Regions from separate parts of the Paenibacillus marinisediminis genome, predicted to be linked through region 1. Evidence: predicted binding sites of a transcription regulator. Region 1 holds the regulator's gene; each other region holds the start of a gene.
What was found. The regulator Rex, encoded in region 1, represses fermentation and respiration genes when NADH is low (regulators of the CRP and FNR family bind a similar motif). The targets are predictions, from matches to a motif close to TTGTGAAATATTTCACAA.
Positions count from the first base shown of each region.

Region 2: scfA (six-cysteine ranthipeptide SCIFF) is a predicted target of Rex. The motif match lies at 1,674-1,691, and genes of this name have one in related genera.
Region 3: nadA (quinolinate synthase NadA) is a predicted target of Rex. The motif match lies at 1,093-1,110, and genes of this name have one in related genera.
Region 4: ACXX53_RS18035 (flavocytochrome c) is a predicted target of Rex. The motif match lies at 1,966-1,983, and genes of this name have one in related genera.

Region 1 covers NZ_JBTGUH010000002.1:24,052-27,215, reverse strand. The annotation lists gene ACXX53_RS06010 (amidohydrolase) at 1-496, opposite strand, end outside; gene ACXX53_RS06005 (redox-sensing transcriptional repressor Rex) at 489-1,142, opposite strand; gene dinG (ATP-dependent DNA helicase DinG) at 1,190-3,164, opposite strand, start outside.
Region 2 covers NZ_JBTGUH010000001.1:965,730-968,893, forward strand. The annotation lists gene scfB (thioether cross-link-forming SCIFF peptide maturase) at 11-1,396, opposite strand; gene scfA (six-cysteine ranthipeptide SCIFF) at 1,473-1,622, opposite strand; gene ACXX53_RS04600 (SRPBCC family protein) at 1,893-2,315, shown strand; gene ACXX53_RS04605 (ArsR/SmtB family transcription factor) at 2,278-2,655, shown strand; gene ACXX53_RS04610 (MBL fold metallo-hydrolase) at 2,676-3,164, opposite strand, start outside.
Region 3 covers NZ_JBTGUH010000016.1:49,866-53,029, forward strand. The annotation lists gene ftsH (ATP-dependent zinc metalloprotease FtsH) at 1-1,029, shown strand, start outside; gene nadA (quinolinate synthase NadA) at 1,137-2,108, shown strand; gene ACXX53_RS21540 (hypothetical protein) at 2,267-2,476, shown strand; gene nadB (L-aspartate oxidase) at 2,786-3,164, shown strand, end outside.
Region 4 covers NZ_JBTGUH010000009.1:57,917-61,080, forward strand. The annotation lists gene ACXX53_RS18020 (copper amine oxidase N-terminal domain-containing protein) at 1-252, shown strand, start outside; gene ACXX53_RS18025 (class I SAM-dependent methyltransferase) at 325-1,095, opposite strand; gene ACXX53_RS18030 (hypothetical protein) at 1,366-1,653, shown strand; gene ACXX53_RS18035 (flavocytochrome c) at 2,083-3,164, shown strand, end outside.

The DNA.
Region 1 (3,164 bases):
CTTCTAGCTTCATCCGCTGTTCTTCTTCACTGCATAGACCGATGGCGCCGCGCATGAGTCCTGCGCGAATACCTGCTTGTTCCGCAACCTTGCCGACCTCATCCATATGGTCGTACATATCTACAAACGTAGTTGTGCCGCTCTTCAGCATTTCCAGTACAGCAAGAGCGGAGCCCCAATACACATCTTCGTCTGTAAATTTAGCCTCCATTGGCCACATTTTTTGCTGGAGCCATTGCTGGAGCACCATATCATCGCCATAGCCGCGCAATAACGTCATCGCAGCATGACCATGCGTGTTGACTAAACCCGGCATGAAGAACAGACCGCTGCCATCAAATAACTCCGCATCTTCCTTATAATTCTCCGGCAGAGTTTCACCGAGATAGACAATCTTTCCGTCCTCGACAACCATGTATCCATGTATGGTGCTCGATTCTGCGTCCGGATGGATCTGTGCAAAGCGCCCGTTATGGACGATGAATCGTTTAGGCATTCTCAATCGTTTCCTTTCCTTCTTCATCTTGCAAGTAATAGGCCAAGCTGAACAGATCCGTCGTGAAATCTGCAGTATGCACGCGAATATGCGGCGGTACCTTCAGAATAACAGGTGCAAAGTTCAAGATTGCTTCCACACCCGCCTCGACAAACTGATCCGCAACATGCTGGGCTTCCAGCGCAGGTACCGTAATAATACCTATTCGAATTCCCTTACTCTTAACTGTATCGATCAACTGATCCATTGGCTGCACGATCAGGTTGTTCAATGCTGTTCCCACTTTATCCGGATGCGCATCGAATACAGCAACAATCTTCATATTATCTTGCAAGTACGTGGTATAGTTGCATAGGGCTTGACCAAGTTTACCAGCACCGACTAATCCGACTTGAATCTTGAGATCAAGCTTAAGGATATGTCTAATCTGCTCGATCAGATAAGACACATCATAACCGATGCCTTTACGGCCAAAATCTCCAAAATAAGCGAGGTCTTTGCGAATTTGGGCAGGATTCAGATCAAGCTTCTGACCTAAATCTTGAGATGATATTGTTAGAACCTCACGCTGCTTCAATTCCATGAGGTGACGTAAATAGAGCGGCAAACGTCTAACAACGGCTTCTGAAATCTTCATCGCTTTCATATCCTCTGATCCCCCTTTTACCTATCTGATTGTCATATTATTTTTAATTAATCTTGTAAAGCTCTTTCCTGCTCTTCCCTGAACCAATCACGGATCCGCGGCACTAGGTGCTCGGTAGTCATATGCTCCATCTTAGGACCAGGTAAAGAATATAAGAAATGCTTGCCATAGCTCGTCTCAATTACACGAGTATCATAAATAATTACGATACCGCGATCCTTAGAGGTTCGAACTAATCGTCCAAAACCTTGCTTAAAGCGAATAACGGCTTGCGGAATCGACAGCTTCCGGAACGGATTCTGGTTCTGACGCTTCAATCGTTCTGACTTCGCCTCAACAAGCGGATGATTAGGCGGCTGAAACGGAAGTCTGACAATCGCTAGACAAGTCAACGCCTCACCAGGAATGTCCACACCTTCCCAGAAGCTGCTAGTTCCTAACAGCACGGATGCAGGATGCTCCTGAAAACGGCGAGTCAGCTTGCTTCGATTGCCGCTGTCCATGCCTTGCCCTAACACTTGTACGCCGTGCGGCTGAAGCATTTCCTTCAGTGGTTCATATACTTCCTTCAACATGCGGTACGAAGTAAACAGCACCAGCATTCTACCCTTTGTCACAATGGCAACATCTGCAAGTGAATGAAGCAATTTGTCGGTAAAGATCGGATCTACAGAGCCCTTAACTGTTGGAAAGTCTCGCGGAATGACAACTAGCGCTTGCTCGCGGTAGTTGAACGGAGACGGAAGAATAACAGTATGTAATCTTCCCGTGCTGGAAGCCTCCTTCAAACCGATCTGTTCCTCTAAATATTGAAATGACTTGTCAACAGATAACGTTGCCGAAGTCAGAATGACACTTTTCTTCGGTTCGAAGAAGTATCGATTTAGCGCTTCGCTGACATCAACTGGCACTGCGTACAGATGCATCGACTTATGCTTATACTGAGCATTGCCTTCCATCCAATACACAGAATCTGGATCTGTCGCCTTCATAAAGAGGCGAAAATCCTCGCGAATGATTGAGATCTCCTTGAATATCCCTGTTACATCCGTTATGACGGGCTGCAGCTCTTCATCATCCGCATCTTTCCATTCCAACACAAGCTTTTCGCCCGTACGGACAATTTCCCCCAGACGCACATATACGTCTTCTTCAAGCTCAGCGATCCCCTGCCAATCCCGCGGTCGAGCGCCAGACTGCAGTCGGAGCACGGATTGTCCTGCTTCAGCTTGTCCCAGCTCTGGAGGCGGCATCAATTGATACAGGACATCATGAAGACGATCCCAGACGTCTCTTACGTCAACGAGCTGTGTGAGCAGCTTCTCAATGCCGTCTGCCCAGATCATTGCTTTCTCACTTCCTGAGAGGCGAAGACGTGTCTGCAGCAGCAGCAATAAGCCGTTCTTACTATCTTTCACCAAACGTGTCAGCGGGTGAATCAATGAAAAATATTGCAGATGTATGCCTAAATGCTTGCTCGCTGTTTCTTCAAAATGATGACCTTCATCAATAACCAAATGCTCATATCCAGGCAGCAAACGATGCTCAGCTATGACATCCGTAAACAATAAGGAGTGGTTGGTGATGATGATATCAGATTGATTGGCATCATTCTTCGCGCGATGGTAGAAGCAGCGCTTAAACCATGGACACGCCCGATTAAGACAAGAATCGCTGTCGCTCGCCACAGTATCCCAAAATTCTGGGCCTTTATGCGTCAGATACAGCTCCTCATCGTCACCGTGCTCAGTCTGGCTTAACCATACCATCATCTGTGCAGCGGTTAATACATCATCGCGTCCATGCAGAAAATCTCTATAGTTTATTTTATGTTCAAATTTTCTCAAACACAAATAGTGACTACGACCTTTTAAGACCGTTGCCTTAAATGAAACAGGCACAATGTGCTCTAGAAGCGGTAAATCTCGCTGTCTCAGCTGTTCTTGCAAATTTATGGTATGTGTGCTGACAATTACCTTCTTATCATTCTTAACCGCATAATAGATAGAAGGAATCAGGTAA
Region 2 (3,164 bases), on a different contig from region 1:
AGGCCTGAACTTATTCCTCCATCTCTCGAATGGATTCAGCAACCTTCACCATCATGGAGCATTCGACCCTCTTGCGGAAGATGTCACAGCTAAAGTCATAGGTTCCGTTGAGGGAACCCGTCGCATGCAGTGCATTGGCAGGACAGCCGCCGCTGCAATAGAGCTTCGCCCAGCAGTCCTTGCATTCCGGCTTCGAGTAGCAGTTGCTCTCTTTAAATTGGCATTGCAGCTCAGGCTTGGTGATGCCATCCCAGATGTTCCCCATGCTGTACTCTTCATCCCCGACGAATTGGTGGCATGGGAACAGCTCGCCCCAAGGTGTGACAGCGAGATATTCAGTGCCTGAACCACAGCCCGTGATTCTCTTCTGGATACAAGGGCCTTCCGAAAGGTCAAGCATGTAATGATAGAAGGTAAACCCTTTGTCTTCTTCACCGCGCTTGATCATTTCCTTGGCGAGAATTTCGTATTGGTTATAAATCTCCGGGAGGTCCTTCTCTGTAAGCGCATAGGGTTCCCGCGGATCACAGATGACTGGTTCCATCGAGAGCTTGTCAAAGCCTAGATCTGCGATATGAAAGATATCATTGGTAAAATCGACATTGTTACCCGTGTAAGTTCCGCGTACGTAATACTCTTGGTCTCCACGCTTTTGGACGAATTCCTGGAACTTCGGAACAATATGATCATAGCTGCCTTTTCCAGTAACCGTTGTGCGAAGTCGGTCATGAACCTCTTTTCTTCCATCCAGGCTTAATACAACATTGTACATTTCCTGATTCAAAAACTCAGTGACCTCATCGTTCAGCAGCATACCGTTTGTCGTGAAGGTAAAGCGGAACTTTTTCTTGTATTCTTTTTCTCTGCTTCTTGCATATTCTACTATCTGCTTGACCACTTTCCAGGCCATAAGCGGTTCCCCGCCGAAGAAGTCGATGTCAAGGTTTCGGTGATGTCCCGAATTCTCAAGCAGGTAATCGATGGCGCGTTGTCCAACCTCATAGCTCATGATGGCTCGATCTCCGTTGTATTTCCCCTGGCTGGCGAAGCAATACTCGCAAGACAGATTGCAGGTATGCGCAACATTGAGGCAGAGCGCCTTAACATACGTTTTTCGATTTTTTAAATCAATGGAGAGACCCTCATACTCGTCCTTTGTGAAGAGCTGTCCATCATTTTTAAGCGCCTCGATATCTGCGATGGTTTCTCGAATATCCTTCTCGGAAATGCCGGAATCATGCTTATGCTTTTCCAGCATCAATGTTACGATTTCTTCCGCAGATGTATTCTCATACAGCTCAATGATTTCATATGCGAGATCATCGACAACATGCACCGAGCCACTATAGGTGTCGAGCACGATGTTATATCCGTTTAGTTTATATTGATGAATCATACTTGCGAATCAAGCTCCTTTGGTCCATATAAATAGCCGCCCATCTGCAGAGCAGTGGGCGGTTGAATTCCAATTCCTATCTGTTCATTGCATTTTCACACTTCTGGTTTGCAACTCCGCAGGAAGTTTTGCAAGCGGACTGGCAAGATGTCTGGCATGCGCCGCATCCGCCGTGCTTTGCAGTATCCATCAGTTTGCGAGTACTCAATGTTACGATTCTTTTCATCATAAATAACTCCTTCTGCCATCTCATTAGTTCAAAAATAAGAGATTAAAATTGTGAATAATTTCACTTTATTTCCATATGTCATTGTAGCAACACCTTGGATGTACGTCAATCATAAGCATTAGAGGTATAAATATGAGTGCACAGCCCACACTAAAACAACTGAAGTTTTCAGAGTGAATACAGATGTATCCATTTGACGCGAAACCAATAGGTGTTATAATAACAAAACAACACCAAATGGTGTTATATATAAATGGAGGTTTTACCATGCAAACTCAAGGAACATTACCTGATATTCGTAAAACAATCGTGCTTAATGCACCAATTGAAAAAGTATGGACCGCTGTCGCAACAGCAGAAGGTATCGCCTCTTGGTGGATGCCAAGTAAGTTTGAACCTATTTTAGGAAAAGAGTTTGTACTTCATGCAGGTGACTTCGGTGATTCGCCTTGTAAAGTAACGGAACTTGATCCACCTCACCGCGTCGGATTTGACTGGGGTAAGGATTGGCACCTAACTTTCGAGTTGAAAGATTTAAATGGCAAAACGGAATTTACGCTAATTCATTCTGGCTGGGATGCTAATAAAGCCACAGAATTCGGACAACCTCACACAATGGTTCGTGGATTTATGGACGGCGGGTGGGAGAAAATTGTCAAAGAAAAGCTCTCCTCCGTTATCGAAGGTTAATTCGGGTGCTGCCGAGCCTCAGCATGATGTGTTTCAAGCAATCGCCGATCCTACACGACGCAATTTGTTAAAATTGCTTGCTGAAGCGGATCAGGAAATGTCCATTGTTGCACTTACAGAACACTTTTCTATAAGCCGTACTGCTATCAATAAGCACCTGCAAGTTCTTTCTGAAGCAGGACTTGTCAGCAGTCGAAAGGTTGGACGGGAAACTCGGTACAAGTTTCAGCCAGATCCTCTAAGCGAATTACAGCAATGGCTCTCCTTCTTGGAACAATACTGGGAAAGCAAACTGCTGGCTCTCAAAGAATACCTCGAATCAGACGAAAGAGAGACGTAATAACGTCTCTCTTTCTTTATTCAAATATCCATTCGCATCCCATCATAAGCTACCGTAATGCCATGCGGCTCAAAAATTCGAATCAAATCTTCATGCAGTAGATGAGCATTATGAGAGAAATGAGTTACTACAATTTGCCCATCTGCTTTCATCACATGATTCTCGATTAACCAATCCCGTGTTTTTAGCGTATCCTCAACATTCATGTGAACCTCACATTGCGGGGCATTTCCAGTCGTACATTCTAGAATAGCAAGATCCAGTTGCTTTCCTTTCAACCATGTCCATGTCTGTTCGGGAAACCAGCCGCTGTCGTGACCATAGAAAATGGTTTTGCCATCCTTCTCTATATAGTACAATAAGCAAGTTTCTTTAGGATCATGCTTAGCAAGCAAAGGGGTAATGGCAGCAGTTTGCGTTTGTACCGTTTCAAAGGGCTTCAAGTTGTGGAGCTGAAATCGATGTGATTCTGTGGCAAGCAATTGACTGCAGTGCTTAATAGGCAAATC
Region 3 (3,164 bases), on a different contig from region 1:
GGCGCAGACCTTGAGAACCTGTTGAACGAAGCGGCGCTCCTTGCTGCTCGTAAGAATCATAAAGATATCACCATGGAGGATATCGATAATGCGATTGACCGTATTATTGTCGGTACGGAGAAACGCAGCCGCATGATCAGCGACCGCGAGAAGCGCATCGTCGCTTACCACGAAGCAGGTCATACGGTCATTGGTTACTATCTGGAGCATGCACAGTCCGTGCATAAGGTTACGATTGTACCTCGCGGCAAAGCAGGCGGATATGTGATCATGATGCCGAAGGAAGATCGTATGCTGGTTACGAAGCAAGAGCTTCTGGACCAAGTAACGGGCTTGCTCGGCGGACGCGTAGCGGAAGAGATCTATATCGGCGAGATTGGAACAGGCGCATACAGCGACTTCCAACAAGCTACTCGAATCATTCGCAGCATGATTATGGAATACGGTATGAGCGACAGACTCGGACCGCTGCAGTTCGGAAGCCGTCAAGGTGAAGTATTCCTTGGTCGTGACCTCGGTCATGAGCAGAATTACTCTGACGCGATTGCTTATGAGATCGATCAAGAGATGCAGAGCATGATCGGCGCTTGCTATGATCGAGCTCGCGAATTGCTGAAGAAGCACGAGAGAGAGATGCATCTCCTCGCGAATACGCTTCTTGAAGAAGAAACGCTTGAGATCGAACAGATTGAACATCTCATTAAGAACGGCTCGCTCGAAGGTTTCGTTCCAAGCATTCTGAAGGAAAAGAAAGAGAGCAAAGCTGAACCTAAAGTAGATGTACTGAATCCTGCTGAAGTGAAAGCTTCAGGAGATGTGAAGGTGAATCTGGTTGGCAAGTCGGAGAAGTTAGGTCCGACACCTTGGGATAAGGACAGTCAATCGACTCCAACGGATACTTCCGAGGCAGGCACTGTTACGCATGAAACAGAGCATGCACCTGTTGAGGAGCCTAAGGATTCGAAGGCTGATGAGTCTGCTCATACTGCGGACGAAGTGAAGCCTGAAGATCCAGAGAAGAAATCATAATCTCCGACTAACTTAGTCGGTATCGGAAGTGCGCCTGTATGGGCGCACTTCTTTTTTTACTATTTGTGAATTGACACACTTAGAGTCGTTGTGTAAATTAGTTGTTAATGATTAGGCCAAGGGGTGGGGTATTCGTGCAACTTGAAGCGTTAGCACTGGCTCGTAAAGAAGAACAAAACCGTGAACTGCGTGAACGATTGATGCAGTTGAAGAAAGAACGCAATGCAGTCATACTTGCTCACTATTATCAGCGAGACGAGATACAAGAAGTAGCGGATTTCAGAGGAGATTCATTCCTGCTTGCACAGAAGGCAGCGGAGACGGATGCGGAAGTTATCGTGTTCTGTGGAGTTCACTTTATGGGTGAAAGCGCAAAGATTCTAGCCCCTAACAAGACTGTGCTAATTCCAGACGAGCGCGCTGGATGCCCTATGGCTGATATGGTCAATGTAGAAGGCCTTCGTAAATTAAAGGCACAGCATCCGAATGCTAAAGTCGTGACGTACATTAACTCTTCTGCAGACATCAAAGCAGAGACAGATATTTGCTGCACATCCGCTAATGCGGTGAAGGTGATCGAGTCGCTAGATGCGGAAGAGATCATTTGGGTGCCGGACAAGAACTTAGGCCATTACGTACAGCAGAAGACAGGCAAGAACATGATTATATGGGAAGGCTACTGCAATACTCACGATATGCTGACGGTTAAAGATGTCGTCGAGATGAAGGTGAAGCATCCTCATGCGCAGTTTGTTGTTCATCCAGAGTGCAGACCGGAAGTAGTCGCTATGGGTGATTTCGTAGGCAGTACAACGGCGATCCTTCAATACTGCAAGAACTCAGAGCATACAGAGTTTATCGTAGGTACGGAAGATGGAACCGGCTATCAATTGCGCAAGGACAGCCCGGATAAGTCATTCCATTTCGCAACTAAATACTTGGTATGTCCAAACATGAAGGTTAACAATCTGAAAAAGCTCGTGAAATGTCTCGAAACGATGCAGCCGCAGATCTATGTGCCAGAGCACGTTGCGGAGAAAGCACGGTTATCCTTGGAGCGCATGTTGCAAGTGAAGTAATGCTCCCTCAATATATAAACTGAACTAACTTCAAGAAGCCCTTGTATATCAAGGGCTTTTTCTTATATTTGCTCTTATGATCAGCTATCCATTGACTAATCCCTGGATGGAAACCTTTAACAACGGGTTGCGTATTGATCTCTAGAGGAGGTGATTATATGGCTATTTCTATCTTTATGTTAGGGATTGTACTAGTTGGGGTTGGCTTGTTTGGGATCAAACACCCTGAATCATGGTTGTTCTGGAACTTAATTGATGACAGGGAGCGAGGCGATGAACATTTAGCATTCACACGATCTGGTGGAAAATTAGTTATCATAATGGGGGTGGTCATTATCGGTTTCGGCATACAACATCTCTTTATCTGATGTCATCCTCCTTAGAGGGCACCCAATATAGCTGCACTTTGGCGGCTACTCTCTTGTTTTTCCGAACAATTGTATATAGAATCAATAACTAATAAGGCTCTTTGACAATTATTTGTCATATGAGCTTTATTTATGTTGCTAGGGGCATTAAAATAGATACAGTTTTAATTGAAATGTGGTTACTGCTGTTGAATACTGCGGCTTTATGCTATATACGTTGCTGCTCTTCTGCTTGCAATACCCTATCTGCTGCTAACCGCACAGATAATCGCAATCGCTGCATATAAGATCTGTCAGAGGTGAGCCCGAATGAACACTCCTTACTTAATAGACTTTTCACTTGAACATACGCCGATAGAGGAGTCTGACGTTATCGTGATTGGGGCGGGTATCGCTGGGTTATATACCGCGATATTGGCCAGCCAGCACCATCGGGTTACGATGATTACGAAGAAATCACTCTTTGAGAGCAACACCCGATACGCACAAGGCGGGATTGCCGCGGTGATATCTGATGAAGATTCGCCCAGTTTCCATCTAGAAGATACGCTGATTGCCGGAGCTGGACTATGCTCTACAGAAGCGGTTAACGTGCTTGTGCACGAAGGTCCAGCTCGTGTAGAAGAGCTGATCCAATTCGGAACATCATTCGATATGGAGAATGGAGAGCTTGCGCTCACGAGAGAAG
Region 4 (3,164 bases), on a different contig from region 1:
GAACTAACATTAACATCTATGAACATGAGTAGGCAAAAGATTGAACAAGGTAAGGAAGATATGCATGTGATCTTTATGTATGACCATGGATTGCAAATGGAACTGGATATAGATACTACAGATCAAGTTAATAAAAGAAATCGTCCTGCGTTAAAAGCAGATGCGATATTTAAAAGTAAATATACATTTTATGCTCCGAATTATACGGAACGATTGAAATATATCTTGGCAATAGGCAGAACTTTTAAATGAGGATTTTATAACAATATATTATTTTCGAAAAAATAGTAAAGGGATTGCCCTATAAGAGCAATCCCTTCTAACTTATTCTTTCACAGCCACAACCATAACTTCAATTTCATCTAAGCTAATATTTTCACGCTTCCAGTTTCCTGCCGTGCCGCCCCAGATGTTCTCAACCTTCAGTCCTGCCTTAGAAAACATTTGCTTCAGTTCAAACGGGAAATATCTGCGTTCCTTGACCTCGACCTGCTTCTTCCCCTCAGGCAAGTCCCATTCATCCACATAATGCTCCACCATGGTTACAGGATTGAACCTGCCGGATTCCACATCCTCTTGCGTAAGGCTGCGAATTTTCGAGTAGGCATTCAAGGTTGTAAGTATGAATCGTCCCTTTGGCTTCAATGCATCAGAGATATTGTTGAGAATCGCCATATCATGTTCGATTGGCTCTTCATCCCTACCCACTAAACCAAATGCCCCTTCGCAAAGGCAGATTACCGTATCAAATGTCTTGGTTGGGGTGTATTTCACTGCATCACAATGAACCCATTCGACATTCACGTTCGCTTCTGTGGCCATGTTATTGGCTTCTATAAGCATACCTGATGAAATATCGACACCTGTGACTTGATATCCACGCTTCGCCAGTTCGATAGAGTGTCTTCCTGTGCCGCACCCTATATCGAGGATGCTGCTTCCTTCAGCAAGCATGAGTTCCTCAATCACAAAGTTAACTTCCGAGATCGTGTTCTTGGTAAAACCATTATTCATGTATTGAGGAGCGTGTGCATCAAAAAAGGATTCCCAGTTATTTTTACTCAATTCGTCATACCTCCATGTGATGAGAACCACGGAAGCACATTAATTAGTCATCATATAAATGTAACTTCCGCAGTTCAGTTCTGTTTTATTCCCTCTTGAAGATATTCGAATAGACTTTTCATACTGCATCTCTCCCTCGTCTAAGATACCTTTAGTATATGAATTGCGTTCATTTTTTCAATGTAAAAAATAATTATATTCATGATTATTTATTGCTGTTTTTTATTGACAGAATTATTTCAAACCGATTATATTCGTAAAGGATTATGACAACATGATGCTACCTGATGGAGGGTTCATATGGAGGATATCTCTACCTTATCTTTGGTGTTCGCGGTAATTGCATTTCTAATCTTTTGTTTCATCTCTTTTGATCACCATGCCTTGGCGTTCTGGATTATTATTATCGGTTGGGGATCTCTATTCTACATTCTTTTAAAGTTTGATATTGAGACAGGTACGGCTATACAATTTGCACCAATTGCTGCGGGAAGTTTAATCGGGTATGTTTGGGGCTTTTGGAGTGGTGTGATAGATAGAGCTGAGAAAATTGGTAGAAAGATTAACCGATGGGCTGACGAGGATTAACATTGTTAGGAAAACGATTAAGAACCGCTAAAGTGCATCCCTTATAGTAGACATTGAATAAGCACCCCTAATGTATGAACTAATGAACATACTGGGGTGCATTTTTATGCCTAAGAAGGGAACAATCATTTAAACGTTACCTAAATGTGCAAAGGTCGAAAATAATATTGCGCCTCCTTCTCTCCTTCTTCATAATTTTACCTTCACATAATTCAGTTCCTCATGGAAATCATACGTATTACAAGCTTATTTTTTGACATTTCTAATTTAATCTGATATTTTGTCGATTTTTGTCTGTCGCTTTCTGTCGTTTTGTGATACAATTCACTAAGTAAGGAGCCGATGATACTTCACAATAAAATGCACCTAAAGATGTCGGTTGGCTCTTTATGTACATCACGAAAAAATCGTAAAGTTGAGGGGTTAAACATGAAAAAGAAAGTTGCATCAACGCTTATTCTAGTTCTCTCTTTCATGCTCGTGTTCGCTGGATGCGGCAGCCAGAGCAACCAAGGCCAGAATCAGGACAATGCGAAAAAAGAAGAGGCCAAAGATCCAGAAGCAGTTTCAGGAGCATCAAAAATCAGCTATACACCTATCGATCAACTACAAAATAAATATGATGTCATCATTATCGGTGCTGGCGGTGCCGGTATGACAGCTGCACTCGAGGCAAAAGAAAAGGGCATGAACCCGGTTATTTTCGAAAAAATGCCGGTTGCCGGCGGTAATACATCAAAATCATCTTCAGGTATGAATGCTTCTGAAACCAAGTTCCAAAAAGAGCAAGGCATTCAAGACAGTAATGATGCATTCTATGAAGAGACTTTAAAAGGCGGCCACGGTACTAACGACAAAGAATTGCTTCGTTACTTCGTTGACAATTCAGCAAGTGCAATCGATTGGCTGGATTCCAAGGGAATTACATTGAACAATCTCACGATTACTGGTGGTATGAGCGAAAAGCGCACACACCGTCCTGAAGACGGATCAGCAGTAGGACAATACCTGGTTAGCGGCTTAGTGAAAAATGTTCAAGCACAACAAATCCCACTGTTTGTAAATGCGAACGTAAAAGAGATTACAGAAAAAGATGGCAAAGTCAATGGCGTTAAAGTCATCTTCAACCAGAAAGATGAGAAAACTATCGAATCCAATGCTGTCGTTGTGGCAACCGGCGGTTTCGGCGCTAGTATGGACATGATTACTGAAGTTAGACCTGATCTCAAAGGATTAGTAACAACCAACCAAGAAGGCAGCACAGGTGATGGCATTAAGATGGTCGAAAAACTCGGCGGTGCAACGGTCGATATGGATCAAATCCAAGTTCACCCAACAGTGCAGCAAGACAAATCCTATCTCATCGGAGAAGCTGTTCGCGGTGAAGGAGGAATCCTTGTTTCCAGTGAAGGCAAACGTTTCACGAACGAGCTTGATACTCGTGACAATGTCACAGCAGCAATCAATAAACTTCCTGAAAAATCGGCTTACCTCGTATTTGATTCCGGCGT